3 regions of the Alkaliphilus flagellatus genome follow, and region 2 is predicted to be linked to each of the others. Evidence: riboswitches for the same ligand, from Rfam matches in the RefSeq annotation. Region 2 holds a riboswitch; each other region holds the start of a gene.
What was found. A riboswitch is a leader RNA that binds a small molecule or an ion and turns the genes downstream of it on or off. The one in region 2 is predicted to bind cobalamin.
Positions count from the first base shown of each region.

Region 1: linked by a shared signal. The riboswitch ahead of KQI88_RS16805 (cobyric acid synthase) and the one ahead of KQI88_RS03640 (ABC transporter substrate-binding protein) in region 2 are both predicted to bind cobalamin.
Region 3: linked by a shared signal. The riboswitch ahead of KQI88_RS03030 (ABC transporter substrate-binding protein) and the one ahead of KQI88_RS03640 (ABC transporter substrate-binding protein) in region 2 are both predicted to bind cobalamin.

Region 1 is NZ_JAHLQK010000007.1:87,465-90,749, reverse strand. It holds gene cbiB (adenosylcobinamide-phosphate synthase CbiB) at 1-346, opposite strand, end outside; gene KQI88_RS16805 (cobyric acid synthase) at 336-1,214, opposite strand; cobalamin riboswitch at 1,359-1,537, opposite strand; gene KQI88_RS16800 (ATP-binding cassette domain-containing protein) at 1,687-2,397, opposite strand; gene KQI88_RS16795 (ABC transporter permease) at 2,400-3,089, opposite strand; gene eutH (ethanolamine utilization protein EutH) at 3,115-3,285, opposite strand, start outside.
Region 2 is NZ_JAHLQK010000001.1:792,105-795,389, forward strand. It holds gene KQI88_RS03630 (ABC transporter permease subunit) at 1-594, shown strand, start outside; gene KQI88_RS03635 (sensor histidine kinase) at 612-1,523, shown strand; cobalamin riboswitch at 1,629-1,805, shown strand; gene KQI88_RS03640 (ABC transporter substrate-binding protein) at 1,944-2,963, shown strand; gene KQI88_RS03645 (FecCD family ABC transporter permease) at 2,995-3,285, shown strand, end outside.
Region 3 is NZ_JAHLQK010000001.1:667,877-671,161, reverse strand. It holds gene KQI88_RS03035 (FecCD family ABC transporter permease) at 1-143, opposite strand, end outside; gene KQI88_RS03030 (ABC transporter substrate-binding protein) at 194-1,168, opposite strand; cobalamin riboswitch at 1,366-1,541, opposite strand; gene KQI88_RS03025 (lipase family alpha/beta hydrolase) at 1,606-2,910, opposite strand; gene KQI88_RS03020 (methylated-DNA--[protein]-cysteine S-methyltransferase) at 3,003-3,285, opposite strand, start outside.

The sequences.
Region 1 (3,285 bases), on a different contig from region 2:
CTATATCTTTTTTATACACTGACTTGTGTACCTTTTTTGCCTCCACATCTAAACATTTAGCAGCTATAGAAGTGTAGAGTAAATATATTGTAATTATGGTTTCAAATAATGGATGTATAAGCTGAGTTATTTTAAGTATTAATGTAGACACAGTCAAAACGGTAGTTAAAGATAGTAAAGCTAATATAAATCCTCCTATCTTTAAATTTAATCCGCTTTTTCTGATGATTTTTTCATATCTACTTATACTCAATCCTATCCACCTAATTGGATGAGGCCAATTTGGTGGATCACCTAATATAAAGTCTAATGCGACTACAATTAGTAATAAAATGCTACTGTCCATTATTAATCCCCATAATCCTTCTAATGTTTTCTATATCAATATTCTCTCTAACAGTAGTAGCCAGCTTATCATATTCTAATTCCTTTATTTTTTTATAATCTTCTGCACTGGATTTCTCTTTAATATCTTTTCTTCTACCGGCTGCCTCAGGATCAACCAAGCTATCTTCGTCTTCAATATTAATTTCAAAGTATGGAATTACACCTAAGCAGGGCTTGTTCACCAAATCCTCTAGCATTTTTATGCCTGGTTTTAAAATCTCCAAATCTCCTCTAAATTTGTTTATAATAAATCCTTTTATTCTATTTCGTTCTTCTTCATTAAGGAGCATAATAGTTCCATATATAGAAGCAAAAATTCCTCCCCTATCAATATCCCCGATAAGAATAACAGGAGCATCTACTAAGTTTGCTAACCCCATATTTACAATATCATTTTTACTTAAATTAATTTCTGCTGGACTTCCTGCACCTTCAATTACTAGAAGATCAAATTTACTACTTAAAACATCATATGCATTCTTTATTACCTTTTTTAGTTCTGTCTTTTTCTCTTGGTAAAGTGAAGCTGGCATATTACTAGTTAAAACCCCATTTATTATTACTTGGCTTTTTCTGTCACTGGTGGGCTTTAATAAGATAGGGTTCATTTCTACTGTAACTTCAATTCCAGCCGCTTCTGCCTGTATAGCTTGGGAACCTGCAATCTCTTTGCCATCTTTAGTTATAAATGAATTTGATGTCATATTTTGAGATTTAAAAGGTGCTACCGAAAAACCATCTTGCTTAAAAATTCTACATAGTGCAGCAGTTAGTATTGTTTTACCAACTGAAGAGGAAGTTCCTTGAAGCATAATATTTTTAGCCAATTTGACACCTCCTTTAGGATTTTATTTTTCTTTGGTCTTGGAAAATAAAAAAACACATAGAGCGTCTATGTGTTGAATTCATCAGATAAGGTAAAGTTAGATATGATTATATGATGAACCTTCCATACTTCCCTCCGAAGCTGTGATTCTTTCCTTTTCAAGGCAGGTCTCCTGACTTGCAGATCTATTTACTCTCTTCCCTTCCCAGTTTCCCAGTGGATACGAAGATTTCATACCTGCTCACAGTAGCGGGGGCTGTAGAGGAGTTCAACCTCTTTCCCTTTTAACTTTATAAACAAAGCACCTTGAAATTATTTAGTTTTATATTATACACTTATTATAGTTTAGTTATAATATCATTGTCAACCTAGTATAGATTTCTCAATTTGTACAACTCATACAACTTTCCATGTCATTGATTTATCTATTAAAAAAAGTTAAAAAGTACCAAGAGCTCAAGCCTTTGGTATTTTTATATTAATATTTCTCCTTCAATAAACTTTTTAGTCAAAGGATTATTACAATCGTTAAAAATATTATCTACTTCACCCATCTCTACAATTTGACCCTCATTCATAAAGGCCACCTCTTTACAAAGTCGTTTACTTTGTTGAAGATTATGGGTAATTATAATTACAGTAGACTTATTTTCTTGATGAAATTTCTTTATAGTTTCTTCCATAACTAAAACCGAGCTAGGATCAATATTAGCTGTAGGTTCGTCCAATAATAAAAGAGAAGGCTTAATTACAATTGCTCTAGCTAAAGCTACCTTTTGCGCTTCCCCTCCTGATAATGTCCATGCTTTTTGGTTCTGTAGATATTCAATATCCATAGACTTCATAACTTCCTTAACTCGTGTTAGTATATCATCCCTTTTCATGTTTCTTATAATTAAAGGATAAGCTATATTATTAAAAACCGTTGCTCTTAGTAAATATGGCTTTTGGAAAACCAATGTCATGTTTTGCTGTATTCTATGAGAAACCTTTTCACCATCATAATTAATAAAGCCTGAACTAGCATCTACTAGTCCAGCAATAATTTTAATTAATGTGCTCTTTCCCGCACCATTAGAACCAATAATCCCTAAAAAACTCCTCTTTTCTATTGTTAAACTATCAATATTAAGCACACATTGTCCTGCATAATTTTTCTGCAAGCCACTAATTTGTAAATTCATGCCTAATCCTCCTGTTGGAGTCTATATAATATGGAGTTAATAATAAATGATATTAATAATAGAACTATACCTATAGCTATAGCTGTTTCATAGTCTCCCATATTCCTTAACATCGCAATTGTAGTAGTCATAACCCTCGTATGTCCCTTTATATTACCACCTACAATCATTACAGCACCAACTTCTGATATGGCCCTACCATATCCTGTAACAATTGCAGAAAAAATGTTAACTCTAAGCTCTCTAATCAGTAGAATAAGGGTTTGTACTCTATTCGCTCCTAATGTATAGGCCAAATTTTGTATATCTTCACCCTTTTCCTTTGTTCCGTTATAGACAACTCCTGTAATAATAGGAGTTACTAAACAGACCTGTGCAACTATCATAGCCATCGGCGTAAACACTATACCTAAATTTCCTAGTGGTCCACTTCTTGATATCAATAAAAATACAACTAGTCCAACTATTACTGGAGGTAGGCTCATCATAGTATATAGACTACGTATTACCATTTTTTTTATAGGGAAAGATTTTATTCCCAAGAGTATGCCAATGGGAATCGCCAAAAAGCTCGAAATTAAAGTAGACGTTAAAGATACATAAAGTGATAATCCTATAATATTATATATTTCTTTATCAAAGGATAGTAATAAATTTATTGCATTTTTTAAACCTTCTACAATAACTAGCATACTACCTCCTCCACACAGATCACATTTATTCTATAGCTAACTCCAATATTTTTTCTTCCTCGTAATTAGATATATTTTTTTGATTTGGCTTTGTAATCAGATATGCTATAGTTATAGACCCTACACCACCAACAACTTTGCTTACAATAAAAGGTGTAAGCATAGACTTATCTATTCCTGCAACAAATCCCAGTTG
Region 2 (3,285 bases):
GGTATTCAATCAATTAATTTACCACTATTTCTAGTTTTAATGATGATTGACATTGTTACAAGTGAAGAAAATAAAAATTTGACTTTGAAAAATGCTGTATCATTTGGTATACCTAGAAACAGAATTGTTTTATCAAAGATAATTGCTACAGTTGTTCTATCTACTATAGCAGCATTTATTATACTAACTGTCTTTTTAGGAAGTGGAGCAATGCTGTTTGGGCTTGGTAAGGACTTTTCAATAGATATAGTTAAAGATTTTTCACTAAGATTACTAGTAGCACTCCCACTATGGATTGGAGGAATATCTGTAGGCACTTTTCTAGGAATTGTATTTAAAAACAATACAATATCTAGCTTTGTTTACTTCGGAGTATTCTCTATGACTGGTAATATTATTAGTCTACTTTCAGTAATTGTGTCTCCAAAACTTATGAATATTAATAAGTTTCTTATTACAACAAACTTATCCAATATAAAAGCTGACACTGTAGCGAGCAATACTTTAGGTTTTGCGACTTTAGTAGGTATCGGATTTACAGTAGTATTTACAATTTTAAGTATGTTATACTTTAATAAAAAAGAGATTAAGTAAAACGGAGGGTGACATTTATGCAACTATTAACTATTATTTTTCTTATAATTATATGTGGCGTATTTGTCACTCTTTATATTTTATCACATAACGAAGTTAAGAATATAACTAATCAACTAAGTAGAATCAATAAGACTAATACTAATTCAAAAATATTACTTACTTTTTCTAATAAAGAGATGAAAAATTTAGCTTCGGAAATAAATAAAACCTTAGAAGAAAAACAAAAATCAGAAATTGAACATAAGAGGATGGATTTAGAACTTAGACAGGCTATTGCAAATATATCACATGATCTGAGGACACCACTTACATCAATAATGGGATATATACAGCTTATGGAGGAAGATAGCTTACCTTGCCATGAAAAGAAAGAATATGCAGATATAGTTAAAAGAAGAGCTGAGTCATTACAAAGTTTAATATCTAGCTTTTATGATTTATCAAGACTGGAAGGTAAGGAATATAAATTTGATCTTAAATCTGTAAATATAAATAATATAATGTGTGATTTAATAGCATCATTCTATAAGGATTTTTTAACTAAAGAGATAGAGCCTATTATTGATATAGATGAAAAAGTATCATTGGTTATTGCTGATGAAAATGCAGTAAAAAGAATTTTCTCAAACCTAATACAGAATGCTTTAAAGTATGGAAATGAGTTTATGTATATCTCTTTAAAGGAGTATGAAGGTTATATTACAACAACATTTACAAATGTCGCACGGAATTTAAGTGAGGAAGATATAGCCCATCTATTTGAACGTTTTTTTACAGCTGACCCCACAAGAAGTGGTAAAAGCACAGGACTTGGATTGGCTATAACAAAAGAATTAGTCGAACAAATGGGACACGAAATTTCAGCAAAGCTAGCTGATTGTAAGCTTAGTATAATAATAAAATGGAGAACAACACATTCTTCATAGAGGACATCATAACACCTATAGAATGTATTTTATTGCAAGCTTGGTACATTATTAAAGAAACTTTATTGAATAAAATTCCATTGTATGATAACATAGTGAATGAAAACTAAATAAGAAACATTAGGTTCTGTAAGATTAATAGGGAAATCGGTGAAAATCCGGTACAGCCCCCGCTACTGTAAGTGTGTACGAAATCAACTTAGCCACTGGATTATATCTGGGAAGGTGTTGAGAGTAGGATGATCCACAAGTCAGGAGACCTGCCTAATAGTTTATATTAAGTAACCTTCGGTGGGAAGGGGAGACTTTTGCTTTTTTGCACTTAATGTTTCTATGTGCATGATATATCCCTAACTTATACGGTTGGGGATTTTTTATTACCCTCCACCAGGGAAAAAACTACAAACTGGAGGATGAAAAATGAAAAAAAGAGTAGCAGCATTAGCATTACTGTTAGCATTATCAATATCTACAATAGCAGGATGTTCAAACCAAGCAAATAATGTAGAACCTAGCAAGGATAAGGAGGTAGTAAATGAACTAGAGAAAAATATGTTAGAGGAGTATGGAGTACAGATAGGTGAAGACAGTGTTACCTTTACTGATAGTAGAAATCAGCAAGTCACACTAAATAAGCATCCGGAAAGAGTAGTAGTTCTTTTTAATTCATATTTAGAAATTTGGGCTAAAAATGGAGGTACTGTAGTTGGTAGAATAGAAGAATCGGCGGATAAGATAGTAGAGGGAACAGAAAATGCTGAAATAGTAGGGACTTTAGGAGCAATAAGCCTTGAGAAGGTATTATCATTAAAGCCAGATTTAGTAATTTTAAACGGCAACTCTAAAATTCAAATGGAGATAGTTCCTATATTAGAGGATAATGGAATTGGAGTTGTTGCCTTAGACTTTTTTGTAAAGGATGATTACTTTAAACTTGTAAGGTTATTTACTGCATTAAATGAAAGAGAAGATCTTTACCAAGCAAATGCTTTGCAAGTTAAAGAGGATATAGAGAAGATAATAGAAAAATCACCAAAGGATAAGAGTTATAAAGTATTAATAATGATGGCCAGTGCAAAAAGTATAACAGCTAGAGGATCAGATGCTTATTTAGGTGAAATGTTAAAAGATCTTCATACAACTAATATTGCAGATACATCCAATAATACTTTAGATGATAAAAACTTTAGCTTAGAAAAAATAATAGAAGAAGACCCAGATTTTATATTCGTCCAAACAACAGGAAGTGATATGGAAGCGGTATTGGATAGAATTAAAAAGGATGTAGAATCAAATCCAGCATGGGCTTCCTTAAAGGCAGTAAAAGAAGGTAGATATATTTTCTTACCAAAGGATCTTTATATGTTTAAAGCAAATCATAGATATGCAGAGGCTTATGAAGGGTTAGCAAAACATCTTTATACAGATTTAGTTAAATAAGAGAAACTATTAATTATATGGGAGAAATTTTATGTCAGTAGGTATGGAAGAAGAAAAACCTCGTAAAATTATAGTATTAATAATCTTTATATTATTATTTATTGCAAGTTTTTTCATAAGCGTTGGTAATGGAGCTGTAAAAATAGCCCCAGTAGAAATAATTAAAGCTATCTTTTATCAAAAAGATACAGTTAACTATCAAATAATATGGAATGTAAGACTTCCACGTACAATAGTAGGTGCATTAGTAGGCATCTGCTTATCTTTATCTGGGGCTGTTCTTCAAGGTATAATGAGAAATCCTCTAGCAAGTCCTAATATT
Region 3 (3,285 bases), 120 kb from region 2:
ATTATAGGAATGGTTTTTAAAATGATTTTTATACTATCAATAATAGTTACATTAGCCACTCCAATAACTAAGGATATAGATATTGTTATCATCAATGTCATTAGTAGTAGTGGAAATATTTTTAAATAATTATGCTTTTCCATAGACAGTCTGCCTCCATATATATTCCCATTAAAATAGCTGGAATATATTATTAAAATACCTCTGGATGTATAGCCTTTGCGAATAGCTCTAAGGCCTCAATTATTCTAACACCTGGTCTTGATACTATATTAGGATCTAATAACTCTATTTTATCATTTTTAACGGCAGTAATAACATCATAACCTGGTCTAGATTTTATTATATTTTTTAATTCTTTCATTTGCTCAGGATTTAAAGTGAAGTTTTCAGCAGTATGAGCTGGTGCTATATAAATCTCAGGATCTTTTTCCACCATAGCTTCAACACTATATTGAGGATAAGCTCCATCCCCATCAGCTGCAATATTTTCTCCACCAGCTAAAGTGATTAACTCATTTATGAATGACCCTTCACCAGCTGTCATTAAAGGTTCGTCCCAAACTTGATAAAACACTCTTGCCTTCTTCTCATTCTTAACTTTATTAACAATATTATCTCTTTTTTCCTGCATTCCACTTACTATTTGTTCCGCTTTTTCTTCTACACCCATTACTTCACCTAATTGTAATATGTTATTAAAAATTTCATCGATTGTTTCAGGCGAATATAACATTACCGCTATTCCACTTGCCTTTATTTGTTCTATAGACTCAGGAAGGGCTTCGTTATATAGAAATACTACATCTGGATTTAACTCTAATATTTTCTCTACATTTATTGCAAAGGCATTACCTACCTTTTCTTTCTCTAGGGCTTCTATAGGATAATCACAAAAATCCGATACTCCTACAATTTTATCTTCTAATCCTAAAGCAAATAGAATTTCTGTTTGACTAGGCGCAATCGAAACGACTCTTTCTGGTTGCTTCTTTATTGTTACAGAATTTCCGAATCCATCTACAATATCCATAGGATAGGTTGTATTCTCTATATTGTTACCTACATCCCCCTGTGAATTCTCTTTTTGTTCTTTGGCACAACCAAATAGCAAGGTTGTCAATAGCATTAATACTACTAAAAATATAGTTGCTTTTGATTTTCTCATAAAAACATCCTCCTCTTATAGTTTCTTACTTACATTTTAAATATAAAAAAGCAGCAAAGCTGTCCAAACACCCTCATAACTACGCAAGTTGAATTCTTTCCCTTGCGACCCCTGTTTTTTATAATATAAAAAATCCCTCACCAAAGGGTAAGGGATTATAAACACACTAATATTTCACCTATCCCTCCGAAGGCTGCATGTGCTAAAACTTGGTAGGTCTCCTGACTCGTGAATCATTTTACTTCAGCACCTTCCCGGTCAATACCAGTGGTATATCGCTGTTTCATCATCACTTACAGTAGCGGGGGCTGTAATGGATTTTCACCATTTTCCCTTTTAAGCTCAATTGAGCACCGTCAATATTTAGATTGCCTTAATGATATCAAAAAAGAGGAATATTTTCAATTCTTTTTTATGCTATGCTTCTTTTGTTAATCTCATACCTTAAAGGAAAAGTACAGTCTATCAGTTTCTTTTTTTCGTACATTTTTCTCTGTTAATTCTTCTTCTATCCTAGAGCCTATTACAAAAATATTATGATCTTCTTTATATTGTCCAGATGTTTCTAAAATATATTCACCACTAGGTACGTGTTTTAACATAAGCCACAAATAATCTTTTCCGAACTCTTGGCAAATATGCTCATACTCTGTAATAAATTTTCCATCTATAAATTTACCAATTATATCTCTTTCGTTTTTCAGTTCTATATTAATATATTTTTTTAATATTATCCCTAATGGATATACTTTAGGTTCTACAAAACCTTTATTAAATAATGAACGATCTAAATTATATATGTCTGCAAGATATTCCATAGAACCTAATAAAATTCCACTATGACTTCCTTCCATTATAAATGTTTCTGCATTATCTATAGTTGCACTATTAACCGTTACCGTCCCATCCCCTTCTTTTGTTTTCAATGATCCTATAACATATGCTTTTTTATATTTAAATAATAATTCTGTATCTAGTAGCAAGACCTTATCTGTTTCCTTGTTAGTCCCAACAAAACAATATAGATTTTTAACTCGATTATTTAATGTATCTATATTTTTATTTAGCTCATTTAGTAAATAATTATTATAAAGTGTATATTCTCTTGGAATATAGTGGTAATCATTGTCGATTTTACAGCATAATATTTTCCCATAATCATCTGTAGGTATTAAATCTCGTAATCCTGGAAAATTCTCATGTAATTTTTCAATATTCTCTGTCCCCAAAGGTATATCTAGTATTTTAGTAAGTAACCAAATGTATCCTCTGCGTATAATGTCAAATAGTTCTTTCTCGGTATCTGTTTTCTTCATTAGTTTTCCAATACTCCACAAATGATAGGCTTCAATGTTTCCCTTATTAGGAGTTCCAAAGCACATTAAATTTCTAACATTATAGGAGTATTCTATACTTTGAATATAAGTACGAGCTACCACTCCACCCATACTATGACATAATAAATCAACTTTTTGATTAGGATGCTTTTCTTCTACCCGTAATACTAAAGGTTGTAAAAACTCCTTTACTATTTCCCTACAGCTTTTTCGCCAATCATAATAACAAACAAATAAATTCTCATTTAATTTATATCCTAATTTCTCTAATTCTTTTAAAAATGGTTTATAAAACCAACTTGCCACACCAAAGCCCCACTCAATTTGACATCCTAACATCTCTCCGCCAATAGATCCCATTAAACCAGGAATAAAAATAATTGGATTTAGTTTAGTAACTTCCATTGTCTTCCCCCTTCTTTTTTCATTATCTCAATTATATTTATCCGATAGATACCAATTCTATGACCCTAAATTGCAAAAAAATAAAAGTGGTATTATTCTACCACCTTTTCACATTCAACTTTTATTCCTTCAACATTTAGCAATTTTTCTTTAATATGCAGCCCACCACCGTAACCTACTAACTTTTTATTAGCCCCTATTACTCTATGACATGGAATAATAATAGGAATTCTATTTTTATTATTTGCTCCTCCAACAGCCCTTACGGCTTTAGGATTGTCAATACTATAGGCCAAATCTTTATATGTTATAGTTTGACCATAGGGTATATCTAATAATGCATTCCATACTTTTTTTTGAAAATCGGTCCCCACC